Linked DNA regions of Methylosinus sp. H3A. The protein of the gene in region 2 interacts with the protein of the main gene of each other region in a pairwise test. Links are inferred from orthologs where the notes say so. Each region holds a gene or a part of one and is shown on either strand. Other genes may lie near its edges.

What was found. The genes of interacting proteins can lie anywhere in the genome.
Region 1: the proteins of secA (region 2) and ybgC interact in binary tests that used the Escherichia coli proteins (3 or more experiments, as listed by UniProt). The link is inferred for Methylosinus sp. H3A from one-to-one orthologs.

What each region holds. Positions count from the first base shown.
Region 1 is NZ_JADNQW010000005.1:3,952,972-3,958,157, reverse strand. The notes cover bases 506-3,435. They hold ybgC (tol-pal system-associated acyl-CoA thioesterase), read right to left. Parts: upstream 2,216-3,435; coding sequence 1,796-2,215; downstream 506-1,795. Other genes in these bases: IY145_RS21270 (hypothetical protein), read left to right, coding at 3,325-3,435; IY145_RS21275 (hypothetical protein), read left to right, coding at 2,404-3,222; tolQ (protein TolQ), read right to left, coding at 820-1,557; IY145_RS21290 (biopolymer transporter ExbD), read right to left, coding at 506-804. In the rest of the region: IY145_RS21295 (cell envelope biogenesis protein TolA), read right to left, coding at 1-345; more of IY145_RS21290, read right to left, coding at 355-505; more of IY145_RS21270, read left to right, coding at 3,436-4,167; IY145_RS21265 (chemotaxis protein CheB), read right to left, coding at 4,213-5,186.
Region 2 is NZ_JADNQW010000005.1:460,377-466,926, forward strand. What follows is about bases 1,889-5,282. They hold secA (preprotein translocase subunit SecA), read right to left. Parts: upstream 4,912-5,282; coding sequence 2,089-4,911; downstream 1,889-2,088. Other genes in these bases: IY145_RS05265 (6-phosphofructokinase), read right to left, coding at 1,889-1,993. Also shown: ATP-dependent Clp protease ATP-binding subunit ClpX, read right to left, coding at 1-451; more of IY145_RS05265, read right to left, coding at 773-1,888; IY145_RS05275 (polysaccharide deacetylase), read right to left, coding at 5,358-6,353; IY145_RS05280 (GNAT family N-acetyltransferase), read left to right, coding at 6,352-6,550. UniProt on the Escherichia coli protein: Required for protein export, interacts with the SecYEG preprotein conducting channel.

The DNA of each region.
Region 1 (5,186 bases), 3.5 Mb from region 2 along the record:
CGGGGGCGGGGCCTCGGGCTTGTCCTCCGGCTCCTCTAGCCGCGGCTTCATCGGCGGGGGCGGGGCGGCGACATCCTTCTTGGCCTCGGCGAGCGGCGGCAGCGGCTTGGTCTCATGCTGCTCGGCGATCTTGTCGGCGCGTTGGACGGGCTTGATCTCCTTGGCGGTCTTCTCGCCCTTCATCACCTGATTGATCTGCGCATCCGTGACGATATCGACAGGCACGGTCTCCTGCGCGTCATCGAATTTCTTCGTGTCCGAAAAGGCGATGAGCGTCGCCAGCAGTAGCCCGGCATGGGCGGCCGCCGAGACGATGAGGCCGGGTTGGGAACGCGAGGGCTTCAAGCCGCTCCCTCACTTCTTGTCCACTTCGGTCACCAGCGCGACCTTCTTGTAGCCGGCCGACGTCACCAGCGACATGATCTCGGCGACGCGGCCGTAATTCACCGTCTTGGAGGCGCGCATATAGATGCGCTCGTCGAAGCCCGCTTTGGCGGTCTCCTTCAGACGGTCGAGCAGCTGGCCGATCTCGATCGGCTGATCCATCAGAAAGATCTGCCCCTTGTCGTCCACGGCGATGGACAGCGGCTTCTGATCGATATTGAGCGGGCCGGCCTTGGTCTGCGGCAGATCGACAGCGACGCCAGTGGCTAGCAAAGGCGCCGCCACCATGAAGATGATGAGCAGCACCAGCATCACGTCGATGAAGGGCGTCATATTGATCTCGGCCATGGCGCCATAGCGCGGCGTTCCGCGTCGGCGGCGGCCCGAGCCCTTGCGTCCAGCGGCGATCGACGCTCCCATCTGCGCTTCTCCCGCTCAGGCCGCGCGATCGCGGCCGGACTGGCCGGCGTGCTGATCGATCTGGCGCGACAGAATGGCGGAGAATTCGTCGGCGAAGCTCTCGAGCCGCGCCTGGGTGCGGGCGACGTCGCCCTGCAGCTTATTATAGGCGACCAGCGCCGGAATGGCCGCGAAGAGGCCAATGGCGGTGGCCAGCAGCGCTTCCGCTATGCCCGGCGCGACCACGGCGAGCGAGGTGTTCTTGGAGGCGGCGATGGAGCGGAAGGAGGTCATTATGCCCCACACCGTGCCGAACAGGCCGACGAAGGGGCCGGCCGAAGCGACCGTCGCCAGCACCAGGAGATTGGATTCGAGCTTCTCGACCTCGCGGGCGATGGAGACGTCCAGCACTTTGTCGATACGCGCCTGCAGGCCCATGAAGGAGGCGCCGGCGTTCTGGAACGAGCGCTTCCACTCGCGCATGGCGGCGATGAACAGGCTGCCCATTCCGGCTGCCGGACGCTCCTGCAGCTTGGCGTAGAGATCCTCGAGCGAGGAGCCGGACCAGAACACTTCCTCGAAACGATCCATGGCGCGGCGCGTGCGCGAGAACAGCAGCACTTTGTTGACGATGATCGCCCAGCACCAGACCGAGGCGAGGAGCAGGCCGACCATCACCAGCTTCACGACGATATGCGCGCCCCAGAACATGCCCCAGATGGAGATTTCTGTAGCGGCGCCGGAGAGCGGGGCGGCGATTTCGGCTGGATTCATGAAAGTCGTCCTCGGAAGTCGCGGGGTCGGCGGCGAAACTGGATCGATCGCGGCGGAATCGTCGGCTTCTGCCCGGGGATCGGGCGGCGGCAAGAAAAATCAGGTCGCGCTCGCTTCCGCAGCGCCGAGCCGAAGGCTGCGGAGCCAGAGCGGTATGAAGCGCGAATCCGCCGAGATTTTGTCCTGGATGCGCCGCACAAACAGAAATATGAGCGGAAGGCTTAAGGGACCGTAAAGGTCAAGCGTCGCGAGGCCGGGCGACCGAGGCGAATTTCTCGCGCACCTCGGCCGGCAGACGGCGCGGCCGGCCGCCTTCCACCGCGGCGATCTTCACGCGAGCGGAAACCAGAGGCTCGTCGCCGCGCAAAACGCGCTGGTCGAGATCGAAGGAGGCGCCGGACACCTCGCGGACGATCGTCTCCACAGTGAGAGAATCGTCCATCTGCGCTGGCTTTCGGAAGTCGATCGTCATGGCGCGCACGACGAAGAACAGGCCGCCTTGCGCTTGGAGCAGGTCGCGCTGGCCGAGGCCGAGATCGCGCAACAGCTCGGTGCGGCCGCGCTCCATGAAGCGCAGATAAGAGGCGTGATAGACGAGGCCGGAAAAATCCGTGTCCTCGTAATAGACGCGGACGGTGAGGTGGTGCGGATGGGTCATTTCGCGCGCGCAAGATCGCTGGAGGCTCTGCTATACAGCAGGCGTCCGCGTCTCGCACCCCTTTCGAGCTCGAAGGCGCGGGGCCGCGAGCGGGCTCGCGTTTGCGCTGCAGCAGGCGAGTTGCGTCACAATATGTAATTATGATACACAGCGATCGACGTCGCGCGTATCGAGGCTGAGAAGGATCGATGAACAAAGAGCAATGCGTTCTCGTCTGCGGCGTCGGAGAAAGGGCTTCGGCCGTGGCCAGGCGGCTGATCGGCGAAGGCTATGCGACCGTGCTCCATCAGGAGCGGCCGCCGCGCGCTCTGCGGCGGCGCATGTGCTATGCGGACGCCTGGTTCGACGGGATCGCCACTCTGGGCGGCGTCGAGGCGCGCCGCGCCGACCGGCCGACCGAATTTCTCTGCGGCATGCAGACCCGGCAATTTCTTCCGCTTCTGCTGCGGCCTCTCGAGGAGGTCGTCGAGCGCTGGCCCTGGGACGTCATCATCGCCGCGCCCGACCATGACGGGCGGCCGGCGCGCTCGCTTGCCAATTTGGCCGAGCTGACGATCGGCGTCGGCTCCGGCTTCGTGGCCGGGACGGATTGCGATCTGGTGATCGCGACGGACGGGCTCGATCCGGGCGCGGTGCTGCGCGCGGGCGATTCGCCGCCGAGCCGCCGCGGCGCCGATCGCCTCGCGCTCGACTATTGGGATGTGATCGCCGTCGCCGAGGGCGAGCTCGCCGCGCGCAAAACCATCGGCGATCGAGTCGAGGCCGAGGAGATTTTGGGCTTTCTCGGCGAGGAGCCGGTGCGCGCGCCCGTCGCCGGGCGGATCAGCGGGCTGGCCCGGCCGGAGCAGTTGGCGCTGCCCGGCGCGCCGATCGCCGAGATCGCGACCTCCGAGCGCGCGCCCGTCGTCGGCGTCGCCGACCGCAACAAGCTCATCGCCCGCGGCGTTTCCTTCGCCGTGGAGATGGAGGCGGGCGGCTGGACCCCGGTCTCGATCGGCTCGCGCTGACGCCTCGCTCGGAATGTGCGCTGGCGCACATTCCATAGCGTCGCCGATCGGCATGGCTCGCCTGGGCGCCGCGAGGAGCGGCTCGCCGGGGCCAGTCTTTTCATGCAACGCCATTCCTTTATCGCTCTGCTCGTCGTCGTCGCGGTTTCGTTCAGCCTCGCGACGCGGCTCTGGCGTTTCGCGCTCGCCTCTTTCCACGATCCGAAATGGTCGCCGGCGCTATCGGCCGACTCCCCCGTTCATTTCGAGCCGGCCGCTGAGGGCTGCGCCCTCGTCGTCGGCCGGATGCTGCCGGAGGCGATGCGCAGCGTCGAAGACGCGCATGGGCGACCCTTCGCGCGCACGCCGATCATCGGCGTCTACGCCTCCTACGACAATTACGCCAAGGCCAATGGAATGGGCGATCCGGGCATTGCGGCGGTCGCTCTGTCGGAGCGCATCGTGCTCTCTCCGACATTGTGCGGGGCCGAGCGCGCGCGCCTCGCGCCGGTGCTGACGCATGAGCTCTCGCATGCGCATTTGCTCGGCTGGCGCGGAATGTGGGCGGCGCGTCCACCGAGCTGGTTCGTCGAAGGGCTGGCGGTCATGGTTTCGGGCGGCGCTGGCGCGGAGGAGATGAGCGAGGAGGAGGCCAGGGCCCAAATTCGCGAAGGTCACGCGCTGATCATGGCCGAGCACGGCGTCTGGGCGGATTTCTCCGCGATCGGCTTCTCGAAGGAGAAGATCGGCGATTTCTCCAAATATGATCTCGCCTATCGTCAGAGGCTGGCGTTTCGCCAGGCGGCTATGTTCGTGGCCTGGCTGAAGGCGCGGGACGCCGCGCGCTTTACCGATATTTTGCGCCGCCTGGAGGCGGGCGAAGCTTTTCCTGCGGCCTTCGAGGCGGCGTTCGGAGCCGATCTGCCGACGCTATCGAGGCGCTATCTCGCCGATATGCGCAAGTGACGGGATAGGCGCGCAATTGCATATGCCGGCCAGAGAAACGGCGCTTCAGCCTGGAGCGTCGTTCATCGACTCGAGATCCGCCTTCGCGAGAGGCAATGTGAAGCTGAAGATCGCTCCGCCGTCCGGATTGGGTCGGGTCCATATCTTTCCGTAATGCGCTTCGACGATCGAGCGCGATATCGACAATCCGACGCCTATGCCGCGTGTCTTCGTCGTGACGAAGGGCTCGAACAGCTTGGCTTCGACCTTTTCCGGCACGCCGGGACCGGAATCGGCGACATCGATCTGGATCATGTCCGCCTCGGCCGAGGACGTCGACACCATCAGCTCGCGCTTGTCCGAGGCGCTCATCGCATCGATGGCGTTCCGCATCAGATTGATCAGAACCTGCTTGACCTGGACATCGTCCACGAGCGCACGATCGTCCTTCGCATTCAAATGAAACGTCGCATGGACGCCCGACTGCCTGGCGGTCGGGAGGGTGAGCTCATAGGCCTCCTCGATCAATTTATGCACGCTCTCGTAAGTTTTCTGCGGCTCGTCACGGGAGACGAACTCACGCAGGTGATCGACCACTCGCGCCGCCCACAGCACCTGCTCGACGGCGCTTCCCAAAATGCTTTCGATGCTGGCCGGTCGCTGCTTCGACGGCAGCTTCAACGACCGCTGCGCCGCGTGGAGATAGGTCGCGGCCGCCGAGAGCGGCTGATTGATCTCATGCGCGAGGCCGGTGCCCATCTCCTTCATCGAGTTCAGGCGGTTGGCTTGCAGCTTCTGCACCTGCTCTTCGGAGCGCGTCGAGCCAGTGACGTCGATAAATGTCGCCACGACGCCGTCGATCTGTTGGGAGGCGCTGCGATAAGCGGTGAGGCGGACGAGATAATAAGGCGCGTCGGCGTCGTTCTTATGCACGCGCCGCTCGATCGAGGCCCCGCTTTCCAAGACCTTGCGAAGATCGGCGGTCAAGTCGGGGTAGTCGAGCTTTGCCGCGAGGTCGGTCAGCGGTCGTCCGGCGTCGG
Region 2 (6,550 bases):
AGCCCGCCTCGGTCAGCGTCGTCGCGTCCGCCATGGTGAAGGGCACGTCGAGAATGCGCGCAAGCGTCTGAGCCAGCATCGTCTTGCCGACGCCCGTCGGGCCGATCAGCAGAATGTTGGATTTCGCCAGCTCGACGTCGCCATGCTTGGCGGCGTGATTGAGGCGCTTGTAGTGATTATGCACGGCGACCGACAGCACGCGCTTGGCCTGCGCCTGGCCGATCACATAATCATCGAGAACCTTGCAGATCTCCCGCGGCGTCGGAATGCCGTCGCGCTGCTTGACGATGGACTTGTTCTCCTCGCGGATGATGTCCATGCAGAGCTCGACGCATTCGTCGCAGATGAAGACCGTCGGACCAGCGATGAGCTTGCGCACCTCATGCTGGCTCTTGCCACAAAATGAGCAGTAGAGCGTGTTCTTCGAATCGCTGCTGCCGACCTTGCTCATGTCTCGTCTCCTGACCGATCGGCCCGCTGTGGCGAATCGAACCAACCTCACTCGATATCAGCGAGGGCCTAACAAAAGGTGCAAACGGGCTTTGGCCCGCCGCTCTCCCCGTCCCCCAGCTTCCGGCGTCTACCGCGGATGCCAGTCTATAAGTCCCGGCCCGCAATGCAACCACGACGCCCGCATATAAATCAAGCAAGAATCGCGCCTTGGGAAGGGGCCCTGCGCCTTTTCCGGGCGCCACTCCTTCTAAAGAGTAAATTTCCTGAAAATCAAGGCCTTGACCCCAGGCGTCGCCGGTCGTGCGACAGTCTCGAGACGTTACGTTCTCAGTTTTTTGGCGACAGGATTCAAGCGGAGCCTGTACGCATCCGGCATTCCCGAGCCGAGCAGAGGACGCAGATAAAGCCGGAAGGCGTCAGTGACATCCGTGCCGTCCGCGGTCAGAAACTCGGCCGGCATCACCTTGGTCTTGCCGGCGACCTCCACGAGCGGCGTGAGCCGATAATCCACAGAGTAGAATCCCGTGCGGTGAATCGTCACGGAGCCGTCGCGATCGCCCCACAGCGCGAACTGCACCGCCTTCTCGCCGACCTCGCGCGCCTCGCGCTGATCCACATCGGAGACGCAGCCGACGAAGCTGCGCTGCACATAGCCGAAAGTATCGGCCCGCACGCGCTTCAAGCCGAGCTTGGTCTTGACGAGCTCGGTCAGCATGTCGGCGAGAGCGCCTCCGCCCAGATGCACATTGCCATGCGCGTCCTTCTCCACCTGCTCGGCGAGCTTGGCCGCGATCGGCGTATGGTTCTCGTCGGAAATTCCCTCCGAAACCGCCACGACGCAGCGCCCATATTTGTCCATCGTCGCTTTGACGTCGGCGAGGAAGCGCTCCGTGTCGAAGGCGCGCTCGGGCACATAGATGAGATGCGGCCCGTCGTCCGGGAATTTCTTGCCGAGCGCGGAAGCCGCGGTGAGAAAGCCCGCATGGCGGCCCATCACCACGGCGATATAGACGCCGGGCAGCGCCCAATTATCGAGATTGGCGCCGGCGAAGGCCTGCGCGACCCAGCGCGCCGCGGAGGGAAAGCCCGGCGTGTGATCATTGATCATCAGATCATTGTCGATCGTCTTGGGAATGTGAACGACGCGCAGCGGATAATCGGCCTTGATCGCTTCCTCGGAAACGATGCGCACCGTGTCGGAGCTGTCGTTCCCGCCTATATAGAAGAAGCAGCCGATCTCATGCGCGCGCAGCACCTCGAAGATCTCGTGGCAATATTTGAGATCGGGCTTGTCGCGCGTCGAGCCGAGCGCGGAGGACGGCGTGCAGGCGACCATCTCGAGATTATGAGTCGTCTCCTGCGTCAGATCGACGAAATTCTCATTCACGATTCCGCGCACGCCGTGATAGGCGCCATAGACGCGCTCGACCGCACGGAACTTGCGCGACTCGAGCACGGCGCCGACGAGCGACTGATTGATGACGGCGGTCGGTCCGCCGCCCTGCGCGATGAGGACTTTGGAGAAATCGATCTTCGACACGGATTGGCTCCAGTAGCAGCGGAAAATTGCGACGCGAATAGCGAAATAGCCAATAGCGAGTAGCGGCTATTCGCTATTCGCCACTCGCAATTCGCTCACACCAGCGCACCGTGACAGTGCTTGAATTTCTTGCCCGAGCCACAGGGACAGGGCTCATTGCGGCCGACCTTGCCCCAGGTCGCGGGATTGGCGGGATCGCGCGCCGCCTCCGCCTCCGCCGCGCCGCCGCCGATCGCCTGGGATGAAAAATCCGCAGCGGCGAGGCGGGCGTTGAGATCGGCGAGCGCGCTCTCTCCGCCGCCCGCGGCGTTCGGGTCCGGATGCACATATTCCATGGGCGGCAGCTCGGCCGGGGCCGGCGGCGCCTCGAAGGACACCTCGACGCGCATCAGCTGCGAGGTGACCGTCTCGTCCCAATGCGTCATCAGGCTGCGGAACAGATCCAGCGCCTCGGATTTATATTCGTTGAGCGGATCGCGCTGCGCCATGCCGCGCCAGCCGATCACTTGGCGAAGATGATCGAGCACGACGAGATGGTCGCGCCACAGATGATCGAGCGCCTGCAGCACGACCTGCTTCTCGATCATGCGCGAGAGCTGCTCCGTGTTACGCTCGACTCGCTCGGCGTAGGACTGGTTCGCCGCGGTGAGCAGACGCTCCTTGATCTCCTCGTCGGCGATGCCCTCTTCCTTCGCCCAATCCTCGATCGGCAGATCGAGATTGAGCTGCGCGCGCGCCGCCTCGGCAAGGCCTTCGACGTCCCAGGCTTCGGCATAAGCGTCATGCGGAATATGCTTGGCGACGAGTTCGACGACGACGTCCTCGCGCATCTCGTTCACCGCCTCCTCGACGCTCTCCTCCGCCATGATCTCGCGCCGGCGCTCGAAGATGACCTTGCGCTGGTCGTTCATGACATTGTCGAATTTGAGGATGTTCTTGCGGATATCGAAGTTGCGCGCCTCGACCTTGTGCTGCGCCTTCTCCAGCGCCTTGTTGATCCAGGGATGGACGATCGCCTCGCCCTCCTGCAGGCCGAGCTTCACCAGCATGCTCTCCATGCGCTCGGAGCCGAAGATGCGCATGAGATCGTCCTGCAGCGACAGGAAGAATTTCGAGCGGCCGGGATCGCCCTGACGGCCCGAGCGGCCGCGCAGCTGATTGTCGATGCGCCGGCTCTCGTGGCGCTCCGTGCCGATGATGTAGAGTCCGCCGGCGGCGAGCGCCTTTTCCTTGAAATCGGCGATCTCGGCGCGAATCTCGGCCTCCTTCGCCTCGCGAGCGGCGCCCTCGAGCCCGGCATATTCCTGCGCGACGCGCATCTCTATATTGCCGCCGAGCTGAATGTCGGTGCCGCGACCGGCCATATTGGTGGCGATGGTGATCGCGCCCGGCACGCCCGCCTCGGCGACGATATAGGCCTCCTGCTCGTGGAAGCGCGCGTTGAGCACGGCGAATTGCCGCGACGGCTGGCCGCTGCGCGCCGCCTCATAGAGCTTGGCGAGCGCCTTGGCCGGCTCGGAGAAGTCGATCTGCTTATAGCCCTTGGAGAGCAGGAATTCGGCGAGCTGCTCGGACTTCTCGATCGACGTCGTGCCGACGAGCAGCGGCTGCATCTTGGCGTTCGCCTCCTCGATCTCGCGCGCGATGGCGTCGAGCTTCTCGCGGCCGGTGCGATAGACCTCGTCGTCCTCGTCTATGCGCTGCACCGGGCGATTGGTCGGAATCTCGACGACGTCGAGCTTATAGATCTCGGCGAACTCGTCGGCTTCCGTCGAGGCCGTGCCGGTCATGCCGGCGAGCTTCTCGTAGAGGCGGAAATAATTCTGGAAGGTGATGGAGGCGAGCGTGACATTCTCCGGCTGGACGGCCTGCCGCTCCTTGGCCTCGAGCGCCTGATGCAGCCCTTCCGAATAACGACGGCCGGGCATCATGCGGCCGGTGAATTCGTCGATGATGACGACCTCGCCCTTACGGACGATGTAATCCTTGTCGCGCTGGAACAGCTTGTGCGCGCGCAAGGCCTGGTTCACATGATGGACCAGCGTGACGTTCTGCGCCTCATAGAGCGCGCCATCGGCGAGCACGCCGGCCTCGGCCAGCAGCTCTTCCATATGCTCATTGCCGATTTCCGTCAGATTGACGGTGCGCTGCTTCTCGTCGAGCTCGTAGTCTTCCTTGTCGAGCTTGGGGAGCAGCTTGTCGATCGCATTATAAAGATCGGATTTGTCGTCCGAATGGCCCGAGATGATGAGCGGCGTGCGCGCCTCGTCGATGAGGATCGAATCCACTTCGTCGACGATGGCGTAGGCATGCGGGCGCTGCACCATCTGCGCCAGCTCGTATTTCATATTGTCGCGCAGATAGTCGAAGCCGAATTCGTTGTTGGTGCCGTAGGTGATGTCGCAGCGATAGGCGTCGGCGCGCTCCTCGTCCGATATGTCGTGGACGATGACGCCGACGCTGAGGCCCAGGAATCGATAGACCCGGCCCATCCATTCGGCGTCGCGGCGGGCGAGATAGTCGTTGACGGTGACGACATGGACGCCGCGGCCGACCAACGCGTTGAGATAGACGGCGAGCGTCGCGACCAGCGTCTTGCCCTCGCCGGTGCGCATCTCGGCGATGGCGCCCTCGTGGAGGACCATGCCGCCGATGAGCTGCACGTCGAAATGCCTCTGGCCGAGCACGCGCTTGGCCGCCTCTCGGACGGTGGCGAAGGCCGGGACCAGCAGATCGTCGAGCCGCGCGCCGTTCGCGAGTTGTTCGCGGAACTCCTCGGTGCGCCCGCGCAGCGCCTCATCCGACAAAACAGCGAGCTCGGGTTCCAAAGCGTTGATCGCCTTGACCTTCGGCTGATAGGTCTTGAGCCGGCGGTCGTTGGCCGAGCCGAAAATCTTCTTGGCGAGAGCGCCGAGCATGCGCAAACCTTTCTAGATGAGCCTCCGGCGAGGAGCCGGCGGAGGCCGCCTTTTCGCACATGTTCCTTTCGATTTGCCAATTTCTTTTCGAAAGGTCGGCGGGCGCGGCCGTGCGCTCGCGCTCGCGTCTGCGGCGCGGCGACGGCCGAGAGATAAGAGGCGGCCGAACCCTTGTCAATGTAAGGGCGCGGCGAAATCAGGGCTCCGAATCGGGCTGACGAGCAGGCATGTTTGCAGCGTCATGGCCGCGCTCGTCGCGGCCATCCACGCCGCGACCTCTCCGAAAGCCTAAGAACATGAGCGGAACCGCGCAGCCCCCGCGTGTCGCGATGTCCTGGCGTGGATGCCCGGACATTCTGGAGCGCGAAGCCCGCCTTGCCGCGCTGGACGTCGCGATTGCCCGAGGCACTGCCCCGCGGAGGAAGGGTGAAGGGATCGCGGATCCCTCACTCCGGCGCCTCCTCGATCCGCCGGAACGGCGTCGGCAGCCGGCCCTGCTCCAAGAGTCTCGAGAACAGCCGCAGCCCGGCCGGCTCATTGCCATTGGGATGGACGAGCACGATCGAGCCGTCCCGTGGCGGCGGCGACAGCACCAGCCAAGCGTCCGCCCCCAGCGCGATCAAATGCCGGAGTCGCAGTTCCTCCATCAGCCGGGCGTCGGCGACGAGGCCGGGGAAACGGAAAAACACCGAGGGCGTCGCGCCGCGCTCGATCAGCAGCCGCTCGACCCGGAAAATCTCGGCGTCGATGTCGACTCCCGGCCGCAGGAGATAATTCTGCGCATCGGCGAGGCGGGGAACATAAGGGTGGCTGTAGGAATGGCCGACCCAGGCGATTCGCAACGTCCCGCTCGCAGCCTCATCCATCAGCCAATCGAAATCCGCCCCATGGCGCTCCAGCCATAGGCCGGAGACCGAGAGCGCCAGCGGCGCGCCCGGAACGACATCGGCGAGACGGCGCAAGAACTCGCGATCCAGCGGCCTCCGGCTCGGGCAGAGATCGCCGGTGAGAAACGAGCCCGCCCCGGCCCCATGGCCGAGCCCGGCGCTGGTCGAGAGGCTGCGCCCCACGGCGGCGAGGCGCGGCTCGTCGGGGTCGCCCGGCCGCGGCCGCAGCGCGCGGAGAAAGCGCGTCTCCATCTGCGCCGCCTCCGTCGTTTCCAGGCAGCGCCAGGCACTCTCGGCCTCGAGGCTCGTCTCGAGCGTCGCAGGATCGACCGTGAGCGCGACGGCCTCTCCATCGAGCCTCATGCGGCGGATGGCGAGGCGCGTCTCGCCGGCGGGTCCATGGCATTCGAGAAAGGCAGGCCGATAATCTGCGAGACGCCGCGCCGCCTCGCGCGCCTCGGCGCGCGGCGCGATTGCGGCGAGAGCGGCGAGCGCCCAGAATAAAATCGCCGCGTCCCTTCGCGGGCGCGCGCTCATTCGCGGGGGATGACCCATGACCGAGAAAACTCCTCCCGAAACAACCCCCGCCGCGGAAACGCTCGCCGTCGTCTTCCACGACCTCGCCCGCGAAAGTCCCGCCGTCGCGGCGGCGCTCGGCGGCGAGATCGCCGCCCGCTTCCGTCCCCGCGACGAGGCGCCCTTCTCCATCGTCGCCCATGACGAGAAGGGCGCGCTGATCGGCGGCCTCAACG